DNA from 3 places in the Streptomyces flavofungini genome. Region 2 is predicted to be linked to each of the others. Evidence: riboswitches for the same ligand, from Rfam matches in the RefSeq annotation. Region 2 holds a riboswitch; each other region holds the start of a gene.
What was found. Region 2 has a riboswitch for cyclic di-AMP ahead of QUY26_RS20960 (M23 family metallopeptidase). Riboswitches for the same ligand answer to the same signal wherever they lie in the genome.

Region 1: it holds a riboswitch for cyclic di-AMP, as region 2 does, so the genes downstream of both, QUY26_RS23640 (transglycosylase family protein) here and QUY26_RS20960 (M23 family metallopeptidase) in region 2, are expected to answer to the same signal.
Region 3: it holds a riboswitch for cyclic di-AMP, as region 2 does, so the genes downstream of both, QUY26_RS09215 (M23 family metallopeptidase) here and QUY26_RS20960 (M23 family metallopeptidase) in region 2, are expected to answer to the same signal.

The regions. Positions count from the first base shown of each region.
Region 1 is NZ_CP128846.1:5,569,741-5,574,012, forward strand. Features, by position in the region: gene QUY26_RS23635 (transglycosylase family protein) at 33-1,109, shown strand; cyclic di-AMP (ydaO/yuaA leader) riboswitch at 1,313-1,496, shown strand; gene QUY26_RS23640 (transglycosylase family protein) at 1,501-2,226, shown strand; gene eno (phosphopyruvate hydratase) at 2,626-3,912, shown strand; gene QUY26_RS23650 (FtsB family cell division protein) at 3,997-4,272, shown strand, end outside.
Region 2 is NZ_CP128846.1:4,969,691-4,973,962, reverse strand. Features, by position in the region: gene QUY26_RS20970 (PrsW family intramembrane metalloprotease) at 1-543, shown strand, start outside; gene QUY26_RS20965 (aldo/keto reductase) at 572-1,516, opposite strand; gene QUY26_RS20960 (M23 family metallopeptidase) at 1,672-2,769, opposite strand; cyclic di-AMP (ydaO/yuaA leader) riboswitch at 2,781-2,916, opposite strand; gene QUY26_RS20955 (PP2C family protein-serine/threonine phosphatase) at 3,147-4,172, opposite strand.
Region 3 is NZ_CP128846.1:2,374,656-2,378,927, reverse strand. Features, by position in the region: gene QUY26_RS09225 (M16 family metallopeptidase) at 1-929, shown strand, start outside; gene QUY26_RS09220 (M16 family metallopeptidase) at 926-2,311, shown strand; cyclic di-AMP (ydaO/yuaA leader) riboswitch at 2,608-2,768, shown strand; gene QUY26_RS09215 (M23 family metallopeptidase) at 2,782-3,609, shown strand; gene QUY26_RS09210 (GntR family transcriptional regulator) at 3,844-4,272, shown strand, end outside.

The DNA.
Region 1 (4,272 bases), 600 kb from region 2:
GCTGTTCTTGTCGTCGCTCGAAAGGCACGTGCATGCTCTCCGGCCAAGGCCGTCACCGCCGTCCCCGCCAGGCCCCGGCGATCGTCGTCGCGGCGGGCGTCACCGGATCCGCCATCGCCATCCCGCTGCTCGGCGCCACGGGTGCGCACGCGGCTGACGCCACGACGTGGGACAAGGTCGCGGAGTGCGAGAGCGGCGGCGCGTGGAGCGCCAAGGGCGAGGGGTACTACGGCGGTCTGCAGCTGACGCAGGAGACCTGGGAGAGCTACGGCGGCCTCGCCTACGCGCCGAGTGCCGACCAGGCGAGCCGCTCCCAGCAGATCGCCGTCGCCGACAAGGTCCTCGCCGACCAGGGACCCTCCGCGTGGCCGAACTGCGGCCCGGCCGCGGGCCTCAGCAAGGGCGGCGCGGCCGCCGACGTCGACCCGGGCCTGCCGCCCGCGCCGTCGAAGCCCGCGGAGCCGTCCGGCGACGCCGAGGACTCCCAGGGCGACGGGAAGGGCTCCGAGGACGGCGAGAAGGCCGACGGGGCCGACAAGGGCGCCGAGGACTCCGCCGACGCGAGCGACAAGGGCGACAAGGGCGACAGGGGAAGCACCGGCAAGCACCGCAAGCCCGACAGCGGCGGCTCGGCCGACGAGAGTGACGAACGCGACAAGGCCGGACGGAAGGGCGAGAAGGGCGCGGCGGACGGCAAGTCCGGCGACCGCGACAGCACTTCGCCCGACGCCGAGTCCGACCCGGGCCGTGAGCCCTCGGGCGCCGACGAGTCCGCGGAGGGCTCGGAGGGCTCGCCGTCCGGCCGGCATCGCGGCTCCAGCGCCGACGAGGGCGACGGGGTGCAGAAGGGCGGCGCGGGCTCCGCGGGCCGCCACGCGTCGCGTGGTGAAGGACGCGACGCACGCGACGCCGCCGACCCCGCGGACACCTACACGGTCCGCTCCGGCGACAACCTCTCGCAGATCGCCGACCGGCACGACCTTGACGGCGGCTGGACCACTCTCTACGCCGAGAACAAGCGGACCGTCGGCGGTGACCCGGATCTCATCCTCCCCGGTCAGCGACTTGACCTGAGGGAGCGCCAGGCCGCCGAAGCGGACCGGAAGTAGGCATACCGGGGCGGAAGTTGACCGGCGGTTCGGGGTGAATGTCCGATTTAAAGACGGTGAGAGGCAAGTGAGAGATGGGTCTCAGAAGCCCTGATCGTCTTTGAAATTCCGGTGATTGCCTGTCTACGGTCGTGACCGCTCGCCACAGCGGGCCCCGCCGGTCGGTACGCCGAATCCTGCCAACGGCCGGACGGGAACAGTCGTCGCTTCGAGCGCCGAAGGCAGGAGCGGGGGACCCAAGGTAAGCGCCGGGCCCACGCGTTGAACGGCCAGTGGCCGAGCGACGCGCAGGACCGGCTAGGGGTGAAGTCGTACGGAAGCCGTACGGCCGGGCACTCACCCGCCCGAACCCGACAGCTCACCTCGCAGGCGTCGGTGAGGGGATCAATCCATGCTGCTTTCCGGCAAGGGCAAGCACCGTCGTCCGTCCAAGGCCACCCGCGCGGCCACCGTCGTCGGTGTCACCGGCGCCGCCGTCGCCGCGCCGCTGATGGCCGCCGGCACCGCGAACGCCGCCACCGTCGACCAGTGGGACCGGGTCGCCCAGTGCGAGTCCGGCGGCAACTGGTCCATCAACACCGGCAACGGCTACTACGGCGGCGTGCAGTTCTCCGCCTCCACCTGGGCCGCTTACGGCGGTACGAAGTACGCGGCCACCGCTGACAAGGCCTCCAAGGCCCAGCAGATCGAGATCGCCGAGAAGGTCCTCGCGGGCCAGGGCAAGGGTGCCTGGCCGAGCTGTGGCGTGGGCCTCACCAACGCCCCGTACAACGGCGGCGGTGCCGAGAAGCCGCAGCAGCAGGCCAAGCCCCAGCAGCAGGCCAAGCCCCAGCAGCAGCCGCAGCAGCAGGCTCAGCCGCAGCAGCAGGCCAAGCCGCAGCCGAAGCCGCAGCAGGCCGCCCCGCAGACCGAGTCGAAGAAGACCGTCCAGACCCCGACCGGCAAGGTCGTGAAGAAGGGCGACGGCGAGTACAAGGTCAAGACGGGCGACACCCTGTCCAAGATCGCCGACGAGCACGACGTCAAGGGCGGCTGGCACAAGGTGTACAAGCTCAACGGCGACATCATCTCCGACGCCGACATGATCTACCCGGGCCAGCAGCTGCACCTCAGCTGAGCCTGAGCCCGACCCGCGCCCTGTCCGGTCCGTCCGGCCAGGGCCCCCGCTCCGCCCCGCGGAGCACCCCCGTCCCCACGGGTCTTTCTCGCCCCGGTGCGCGTACGCACCGGGGCGAGGTGCTGTCCGGGGCGGCCCCGCCGGTCCCGGAGCGGGCCGAGGCCGTCCCCGAGTACGCCCAGGGCGAAGCTACCGGCCGGTAAGAGCCTGTGGTTCCGTCCTGATTCCCAGGGAATTGGCCCGATGGCCGTCCCACGGGGCGGGCGGTCGGCTGGCCGAAGCTCCCGGGCCCGTTAGGCTCAGGAGACGCAGGGCCGATGAAGACCATGCAAGCCATGCGCAAGCCCGCGCCCCCAGTGGTGCACGCCATGCGCCCCTAGCGTCACATCCCAGAAGGAGATGCTCGTGCCGTCCATCGACGTCGTCGTAGCCCGGGAAATCCTGGACTCCCGAGGCAACCCCACGGTCGAGGTCGAGGTCGGCCTCGACGACGGGTCCACCGGCCGCGCCGCGGTCCCGTCCGGCGCCTCCACCGGTGCCTTCGAGGCCATCGAACTGCGTGACGGAGACGCCAACCGCTACGGCGGCAAGGGTGTCGAGAAGGCCGTCCTCGCCGTCATCGAGCAGATCGGCCCGGAGCTCGTCGGCTACGACGCCACCGAGCAGCGCCTGATCGACCAGGCGATGTTCGACCTCGACGCCACCGACAACAAGGGCTCGCTCGGCGCCAACGCCATCCTCGGCGTCTCCCTCGCCGTCGCCCACGCCGCCTCCGAGGCGAGCGACCTGCCGCTCTTCCGTTACCTGGGCGGCCCGAACGCGCACCTGCTGCCCGTTCCGATGATGAACATCCTGAACGGCGGGTCCCACGCGGACTCCAACGTCGACATCCAGGAGTTCATGATCGCCCCGATCGGCGCGGAGTCCTTCTCCGAGGCGCTGCGCTGGGGCGCCGAGGTCTACCACACGCTGAAGAAGGTCCTGAAGACCAAGGGTCTGTCGACCGGCCTCGGCGACGAGGGCGGCTTCGCCCCGAACCTGGAGTCGAACCGCGCCGCCCTCGACCTCATCGTCGAGGCCATCAAGCAGGCCGGTTACGTCCCCGGCGAGCAGATCGCGCTCGCGCTCGACGTCGCCGCGTCGGAGTTCTACAAGGACGGCACGTACGAGTTCGAGGGCAAGTCCCGCTCGGCCGCCGAGATGACCGAGTACTACGCCGAGCTCGTCGAGGCCTACCCGCTCGTGTCCATCGAGGACCCGCTGTTCGAGGACGACTGGGCGGGCTGGAAGGTCATCACCGACAAGCTGGGCGACAAGGTCCAGATCGTCGGCGACGACCTCTTCGTCACCAACCCCGAGCGCCTGGCCCGCGGCATCGAGGAGGGCTCCGCCAACGCCCTCCTGGTCAAGGTCAACCAGATCGGCTCCCTGACCGAGACCCTGGACGCCGTCGAGCTGGCCCAGCGCAACGGCTTCAAGTGCATGATGTCGCACCGCTCCGGCGAGACCGAGGACGTCACCATCGCCGACCTCGCCGTCGCCGTGAACTGCGGCCAGATCAAGACCGGCGCCCCGGCCCGCTCGGACCGCGTCGCCAAGTACAACCAGCTCCTTCGCATCGAGGAGATCCTCGACGACGCGGCGGTGTACGCGGGCCGCTCGGCGTTCCCGCGCTTCAAGGGCTGAGCCCTAGCCAGTCGTACGTACGTCCCCGTACTCGGTCCCGTACCGTGTGCGGGGACGTACGCGCGTACTGGGGAGGCGAGACACATGGCCGGGAAAGTCCGGGACAAGGACCGGTTCTCCACGGCGACCCGGCTGCGGCTGCTCGGCGAGCAGACCGCCGAGCGCGTCTACCGCTCGCAGACCAAGCGCCAGGCCCGCCGCTCCCGGCTCACGGGCCGGGCCGCGCTCCTCGTGCTCGTCGTCTGCTCGCTGGTCGTGGCCCTCGCCTATCCGATAAGGCAGTACGTGTCGCAGCGCGCCGACATCGCCGAGCAGCGGCAGAAGCAGTCCGAGCACCGCGAGAACGTGGAGCGGCTGCGC
Region 2 (4,272 bases):
TTCATGCTGCCCCTGTTCGGGCTGCTCTGCTGGCTCGCCGTCTGGCTGCGCCAGCGCGAACTGCGGCTGGTGCGCGCCGAACTGCCCGCCTATGTGGCGGCGGGCTGGCTCACCGCCGCCGAGCCGTTCGCCCTCGGCTCGATGTCCGCGCGGGACCTCGCCCGCGACTACGCCACGCACCACCTGGGCAGGCCGGGCGGGCGGACCGTCGTCGCGTACGAGACGTACGCGACGACCCTCGCGGTGCTGCGGCACCGGGCCGGCCGGGGCCGGGCCCGCGCCGACTTCGCCGTCCGGGAGCGGGAGCTGCTGGACGCGCTGTGGGAGCGCCGCGAGGTGGTCCGCCCGGCGCTGGCGTACGCGGCACGGGTGATGGCACCGGTCGTGGTGCCGCTGCCGTACACGGCCTACGGCCCCCCGCACCTGCCGTACCCGGCGTACGGCCCCCCGCACCACCCCCGCGCCGCACCCCCCGCCCCGCACGCGTCACCGAACCTCGCGCACGGCCCCGCCTACCCCTCGTACAACCCCTACCGCACCTGACGCACGACCCGGCGCGCGCCGGGGCCGCTCACGCCGACGCGGCGGTGAGGCGGGCCACCTCGTCCTCGGTCAGGTCGAGGTCGGCGACGTCGAGGAGCGCGGGGAGCTGGTCGACCGTGCGCGCGGAGGCGAGCGGCGCCGCCACCGTGGGCTGGGCGGCGAGCCAGGCCAGGGCGACCGTCGCGTGCTGGGCGCCGCGCTCCTCGGCTATCGCGTCGAGGGCGGCGAGGACGCGCTGCCCGCGCTCGGTCTCCAGGTGCGCGCCCGCGCTGCCCGCCCGCGCGCTGTCGACCTCGGCGCCGGGGCGGTACTTGCCGGTCAGGAAGCCGGAGGCGAGCGAGTAGTACGGGATGGCGGCGAGGCCGGAGCGGGACGCGACCTCCTGGAGGGGGCCCTCGTAGGTGTCGCGGGAGACCAGGTTGTAGTGCGGCTGGAGCGCGACGTAGCGCACCAGGCCCTCGCGGTCGGAGAAGTCCAGGGACTCCTGGAGGCGTTCGGCGCTGATGTTGGACGCGGCGATCGCCCGGACCTTGCCGGAGCGCACCAGTTCGTCGAGGGCGGTGAGGAACTCCTCGACCGGCACGGACGGGTCGTCGTAGTGGGTGTAGTAGAGGTCGATGTAGTCGGTGCCGAGGCGGCGCAGCGACTCCTCGACGCCGGACTTGATGGTGTTCGCCGCGAGGCCCTGGTAGTCGGGGTGGGCGCCGACCTTGGTGGCGATGACGACGTCGGAGCGGTTGCCGCGCGCGGCGAGCCAGCGGCCGAGGACGGTCTCGGACTCGCCGCCCTTGTTGCCGGGCGCCCAGGCCGAGTAGACGTCGGCGGTGTCGACGAAGTTGCCGCCCGCGGCCGTGTAGGCGTCGAGGACGGCGAAGGACTGCGCCTCGTCCGCGGTCCAGCCGAAGACGTTGCCGCCGAGGGCGAGGGGGAAGACTTCGAGGTCGGAGGAGCCCAGGGGGCGGAGTGTGGTCATAAGGGGCTCAACATCCGTACCGGGGAACGAATTCCGTGTGTGGCTCACGGAAATCTGCGGCACGGTTCCGGGGGCCGGGTGCGGCCCGCGCGGACACCGACCGGCAGCCCTGGCGTCGGGGGGTCGTCGCCAGGACCGCCGGAGCCGGTGGGGTGTTACGGGTTGAGGCCCTTGCCCTGCAGCCAGGCGAGCGGGTCGATGTTGGCGCCGCCGCTGGTGTGGACCTCCATGTGGAGGTGCGGCCCGGTGACGTTGCCGGTCGCGCCGACGCGGCCGATGACCTCGCCCGTGGTGACCTTCTGGCCGACGCTGACGCTCATCGAGGACTGGTGGCAGTACCAGATCTCGGTGCCGTCCTTGAGTTCGAGCACCGTGCGGTAGCCGTACGAACCCGACCAGCCGGCCGACTTGATGGTGCCCGTGTGCACGGCCTTGAGGGGCGTGCCGGTGGGGGCGGCGAAGTCAAGGCCGGTGTGCTGGCCGGAGGACCACATGGAACCGGAGTCGCCGAAGTGCGAGGTGAGGGTGTACGAGGAGGTGGGCAGCGAGAAGCTCTTGGCGAGCTTGGCGAGGCGCTCCGCCTCGGCCTTCTTGCGCGCGGCCTCTTCCTTCTTGCGCTTCTCCTCGGCGGCCTTGGCCTTCGCGGCCGCCTGCGCCTTGTCCTGCTGGGCCGCGGCCTGCTCGGCGGCCTTCTTCACGGCGGCGTCCTCGGCCGCGATGCGCTGGGCGTCGTCCGCCTGGTGCTGCTGGTTCTCGGCCTGCTGCATGATGCGGGCGCGCAGGGCCTCGCCCGCGCCGGTGGTGCCGCGTTCGGCGTCGGCGGTGGTGACGCCCGCGGAGCTGAGCGGGGCCGCGACGGTGGAGGTGTCGGCGCCGCCGTCGGAGTCGTCGGCTATCAGGGAGCCCACGCCCGGCAGGGACTTGGCCTCGGGGAGCTGGTCGGTGACCGCCGACATGTCCGGCATGGCGATGGAGACCGGCGGCTTGCCGCCCTGCGCGGTGGCGATGCCGCCCGCGCCCACGGCCGCGATGACGCCGACGCCGAGGACGGTGGAGCTGCGCGCGAGTCCGCCGCCGCCCTTCTTGTGGACCCGGTGCCGGCCGCGCACGGGGCGGATGGACTCCGCGGTGGGGTTCCACTCCTCCCACGACTCCTGGGGGGCGTACGCGGCGAACCCCGGGGAACCGTCAGGTCCTTCGGCGGAGTCGTTCGGTACGTAGAGCGCTTCGGGGGCAGGCCGGTTGGACGCCACTGGGGCGCACTCCTTTCCTTCCTTCTCGCCTACCGGGTTAGCTGACGGGTTCGGAGCAGGAAGGTCTCCTACGGGCATGGTGCGTGCCCGATTCACCCCAATGTGGTGGTTCCCCGGCTCCCTTGCGGGATTAGGCGCGTGCGCACGGAGCCGACTGGAGTGTCGGCTGGGACGACCGCGCTGCGTTATCGAACGTTAATAGACAGCGGTGCCGTATTCCAAGCCGTTCCGACTGATCGTTAACGCTTACGCTACGAACACAAGGGACATCAGCGGCTGGAGTAGGGCGAGTTGCGCGGAGGCCATGACGCACCGCAGCGTTCTGGATCTCCACGGCTTGCTGACATCACGTCAATCGCGCTGCGCTGGGGTGCCCTTCAGTCACCGACCGTCACCGGGCGGCGTACGGCGAGCATCGCCAGGTCGTCGGTGGCGCCGCCCCCGGTGTGGCGGCGGACCTCCTCGACGAGGGTCGCGAGCAGCGAGTCGGGGCCCGCGGGGCCCGGGAAGATCCGGCCGCCGAGCCGGGCGGCGGGGACGTAGAACTCGCCGTCCTGGTCCCGGGCCTCGGAGAGCCCGTCGGTGTAGAGCAGCAGTGTGGCCCCCGGCGGGAACGGACTCCGGTCCGCGCGGTCCGGCCAGGTGCCGAGTTCGCCCATGCCGAGCGGCAGCGCGGGCTCGGACGGCGAGAGCACGCACAGCCGCCCGTCGGCGCACAGCATCAGCGGCTCGGGGTGGCCGCGGTTGAGGATCCGTACGGTGCCCTCGTCGCCGCGCGGGATCTCCACGAGGACCGCCGTGGTGAACCCCTCGAAGGCGTCGAGCCCGTCGCGCCGCATCCCCTCCCGCGCGAGGGCACGCTCCAGACGCTGCGCCACCGCCTCCAGCGTGGCCTCCTGCTCGGCGGCCTCCCGGAAGGCGCCGATGACGACGGCGACGGCGGCCACCGCGCCCATCCCCTTGCCCCGTACGTCACCGACGACGAGCCGCACCCCGTGCGGGGTGTCCTGCACCGCGTACAGGTCCCCGCCGATGAACGCGTCCGCCTCCGCGGCCTCGTACCGCGCGGCGATGTCCAGGCCGCCGATCCGCGGGTCGGGCTGCGGCAGGACCGCGCGCTGGGCGGCCTCGGCGATGGAGCGGGCGGAGGCCAGGCGGGCGTCGCCGCGGCGGACGACCCGGTTGATGACGACGGCCAGCGCGCCGACGGTCAGCATCGTCAGGAACTCGGTGGTGACCTCTACGTCGGTGCCGCCGACGCGGTCGCTCAGGCGCAGCACGAGCACGGCGGCACAGGACACGGCGGCGACCGCGACGGTGGTCCGCAGCCGGAAGAACGGGGCGGTGATCAGGGGTGCCGCGGCGAACAGCGGGGACGCGGTGAACTCGGGCGGCGTGATCATGTCGAAGCAGATCCCGGCGACGAGGAGGAGCGGGGGCAGCGCGCGGACGAGGGCCCGCTCGCGGGGCAGGGTGCGGGTGGGGCCGACGGGGGCGACGGTC
Region 3 (4,272 bases), 2.6 Mb from region 2:
ACAACGTTCCGTACGGCACGGCCTTCGAGAAGCTGACCGCCCTCTCGTACCCCGAGGGTCACCCCTACCACCACACGCCCATCGGCTCCATGGCCGACCTGGACGCGGCCACCCTCGAGGACGCGCGGGAGTTCTTCCGTACGTACTACGCGCCCAACAACGCGGTCCTCTCGGTCGTCGGCGACATCGACCCCGAGCAGACGCTCGCCTGGGTCGAGAAGTACTTCGGCTCCATCCCCTCGCACGACGGCAAGCAGCCCCCGCGCGACGGCTCGCTGCCCGAGCGCATCGGCAAGGAGCTGCGCGAGGTCGTCGAGGAGGAGGTCCCCGCGCGCGCCCTGATGGCCGCCTACCGCCTCCCGGAGGACGGCACGCGCGCGTGCGACGCGGCCGACCTGGCGCTCACGGTCCTCGGCAGCGGCGAGTCCTCGCGCCTGTACAACCGCCTCGTGCGCCGTGACCGCACCGCGGTCACCGCCGGCTTCGGGCTGCTGCGCCTCGCCGGCGCGCCCTCCCTCGGCTGGCTCGACGTGAAGACGTCCGGCGACGTGGAGGTCCCCGTCATCGAGGCCGCCGTCGACGAGGAGCTGGCCCGGTTCGCCGCGGAGGGCCCCACGCCGGAGGAGATGGAGCGCGCCCAGGCCCAGTTGGAGCGCGAGTGGCTGGACCGGCTGGGCACGGTCGCGGGCCGCGCCGACGAACTGTGCCGGTACGCCGTCCTGTTCGGCGACCCCCAGCTCGCCCTCACCGCCGTCCAGCGCGTCCTCGACATCACCGCCGAGGAGGTCCAGGAGGTCGCCAAGGCCCGCCTGCGCCCCGACAACCGCGCGGTGCTCGTGTACGAACCCATCGCTCCCCAGGACGCGGACGACACCGGCCCCGAAGGCGCCGCCGGCACCGACGAGGAAGACGAGGAGACGGCGAAGTGACCGAGGCCGCAACGATGCAGTTCCACCCGCAGCCCCAGGCGGGCAGCGCCAGGCCCTGGGCCTTCCCCGCCCCCGAGCGCGGCGCGCTCGGCAACGGCCTGACCGTGCTGCGCTGCGACCGCCCCGGCCAGCAGCTCGTCGCCGTGGAGATCCACCTCGACGCCCCCTTGGACGCCGAGCCGAAGGGCCTGGACGGCGTCGCCACGATCATGGCGAGGGCCTTCTCCGAAGGCACCGACAAGCACTCCGCCGAGGAGTTCGCCGCCGAGCTCGACCGCTGTGGTGCCACCCTCGACGCGCACGCGGACCACCCCGGTGTCCGGGTCTCCCTGGAAGTGCCCGTCTCCCGGCTGCCCAAGGCGCTCGGCCTGCTCGCCGACGCCCTGCGGGCGCCCGCGTTCGCCGACAGCGAGGTCGAGCGCCTGGTCCGCAACCGCCTGGACGAGATCCCGCACGAGGCCGCCAACCCGGCACGCCGCGCCGCCAAGGAACTCTCCAAGGAGCTCTTCCCGGCCTCCGCGCGCATGTCGCGGCCGCGCCAGGGCACGGAGGAGACGGTCTCGGCCATCGACTCGGCGGCCGTACGCGCCTTCTACGAGAGGCACGTCCGTCCCGCCACGGCCACCGCCGTGATCGTCGGCGACCTCACCGGCATCGACCTGGACGCCGTCCTCGCCGACACCCTCGGCGCCTGGACCGGCGGGGCGGCCGAGCCGCGCCCGGTGCCCCCGGTGACCGCCGACGACCGGGGCCGCGTCGTCATCGTGGACCGCCCCGGCGCCGTCCAGACGCAGCTGCTCATCGGCCGGGTGGGCCCGGACCGGCACGACCGCGTGTGGGCCGCTCAGGTCCTCGGCACGTACTGCCTGGGCGGCACCCTCACCTCGCGCCTGGACCGCGTCCTGCGCGAGGAGAAGGGCTACACCTACGGAGTGCGCGCCTTCGCCCAGGTCCTGCGCTCCGCCCCGGACGGAACGGGCGCCGCGATGCTCGCCATCAGCGGCTCCGTGGACACCCCCAACACGGGCCCGGCCCTCGACGACCTGTGGAAGGTCCTGCGCACACTCGCCGCGGAGGGCCTGACGGACCCCGAGCGCGATGTCGCCGTGCAGAACCTCGTCGGCGTCGCCCCGCTGAAGTACGAGACGGCGGCGGCCGTCGCCGCCACCCTCGCCGACCAGGTCGAGCAGAACCTGCCGGACGACTTCCAGGCCCACCTGTACCGCCAGTTGGCGCAGACGGGCACCGTGGAGGCCACCGCGGCCGTCGTGAGCGCCTTCCCGGAGGACCGCCTGGTGACGGTCCTCGTGGGCGACGCCGCGCAGATCGAGGAGCCCGTCAAGGCGCTCGGCATCGGTGAAGTGACGGTGGTCACCGGCTGATTGCCGGGACGGACGGCGGGGACGGGGTGTGAACCGGCGGTGCCGGACCGGCGGCGGCGAGCCGCTGTCGTAAAGCCGGACATAGCGTCATCAATGCCTCGTAAGAACAGGGACCCCAGTGGCTCAGGAAGCCGCTGGGGTCCCTGCATGCCGCCATATGTCCGAATTGGCATGGAGGTTGCTCGTCTGCGCTGTGGCGTGCGCTACAAAAGGCCTGATTCGTTTGTCGATTGAAAGATGAGACGTTTAGCGTCGGTCCGGCTGTCCGTCAGGCAGTAAGCCGCGCCCGCGGCACCGGACAGTCATCGCCGAGTCCCCGTACGGCGCGAGCCAGGGGAGCCGGGGACCCACACGTCCCTGGGGTGAATCGGACCCCTTGCCGCGAGGCGAGGAGCCCGTAGGAGACCTTCCTGCTCCGAACCCGTCAGCTAACCCGGTAGGCGAGAAGGAAGGAAAGGATCAGCCGCTTCATGGCGTTCACCCGCCCGACCGGCAAGCACCGCCGTCCGAGCCGCATCTCGCGCACGACCGCAAGCGCCGCGGGCGTCGCCGCGCTCACCACCACCGGGGTCATCTCGGGCCTGGCCGCTCCGGCCCTCGCCGCCGAAGGCAGCTCCGCGGAGTACGCGCACACCGGCCTCACCCAGTCCGTCTCCGTCGGGGACTCCCTGGCCGACGAGGTCGACGCCCAGGCCGCGGCCCAGAAGCACGCCGCCGCCGAGGCCGCCGCCCAGAAGAAGGCCGAGGCCGAGGCCCGCGCCCAGGCCGCCGAGGCCAAGCGCAAGGCCGCCGAGGCGAAGCGGAAGGCCGAGGCCGCCGCGAAGGTGAAGGCCAAGAAGGAGCGCGAGGCCAAGGAGCGCGCCGCCCGCGAGGCCGAGCGCAAGCGCCTCGGCTCCTACGTCGCGCCGATCGAGGGCGGCTACGTCTCCACCGGCTACAAGACCGGCGGCGCCATGTGGTCCTCCGGCAGCCACACCGGCGTCGACTTCCACGCCGCGTCCGGCACCCAGGTCCAGGCGGTCGCCGCGGGCACCGTCGTCGAGGCCGGCTGGGGCGGCGCCTACGGCAACAACGTCGTGATCCGCCACAACGACGGCACGTACACGCAGTACGGCCACATGTCGTCCCTCAGCGTCACCGTCGGCCAGGCGGTCACCCCGGGCCAGCAGATCGGCCTCTCCGGCTCGACAGGCAACTCCAGCGGCCCGCACCTGCACTTCGAGGCCCGCACCGGCGCCGACTACGGCTCCGACATCGACCCCGTGGCGTACCTCCGCTCGCACGGCGTCAACGTCTGAATCCTGATGCCGGGGAACCTCCCGGACGTAGGAAAGCCCCGGCTCACCGAGCCGGGGCTTTCCTGTGCATGTGCGCCCCTTTGGCCAAAAGATATCCATGGATTCCGCCCTCCCGTCGGAAAACCCGGCCTTCTGCAATAGAGTTCATGGCGGCAGGCTCGATGGAGTCGTTGAACGAGCGCCATTCGACGCGTCGGCCGACGCGTTTCGCGGGCATTTAAACGGAGGTCCGTCATGCGCATTCCCGCGCACTCGGTATGCACGGCCATCCGGGACGACATCGTCTCCGGTGTCTACGAACGCGGCACGCGCCTCACCGAGGAACTGCTCGCCCGCCGCTACGGCGTCTCCCGCGTCCCCGTGCGCGAGGCGCTGCGCACGCTGGAGGCCGAGGGCTTCGTCGTCACCCGCAGGCACGCGGGCGCCTGCGTCGCCGAGCCCACCGAGCAGGACGCCGCCGACCTCCTGGAGATCCGCGCGCTCCTGGAGCCCCTGGCGGCCGCCCGCGCCGCCCAGCGCCGCACCGACGCCCATCTGAAGGTCCTGCGCGGGCTCGTCCGGCTCGGCAAGGAACGCGCCCGGCGCGGCGGCTCCGAGGACCTCCGCTCGCTCGACGGCTGGTTCCACGAGACGCTCACACAGGCCTCGTCGAGCCCCAGTCTG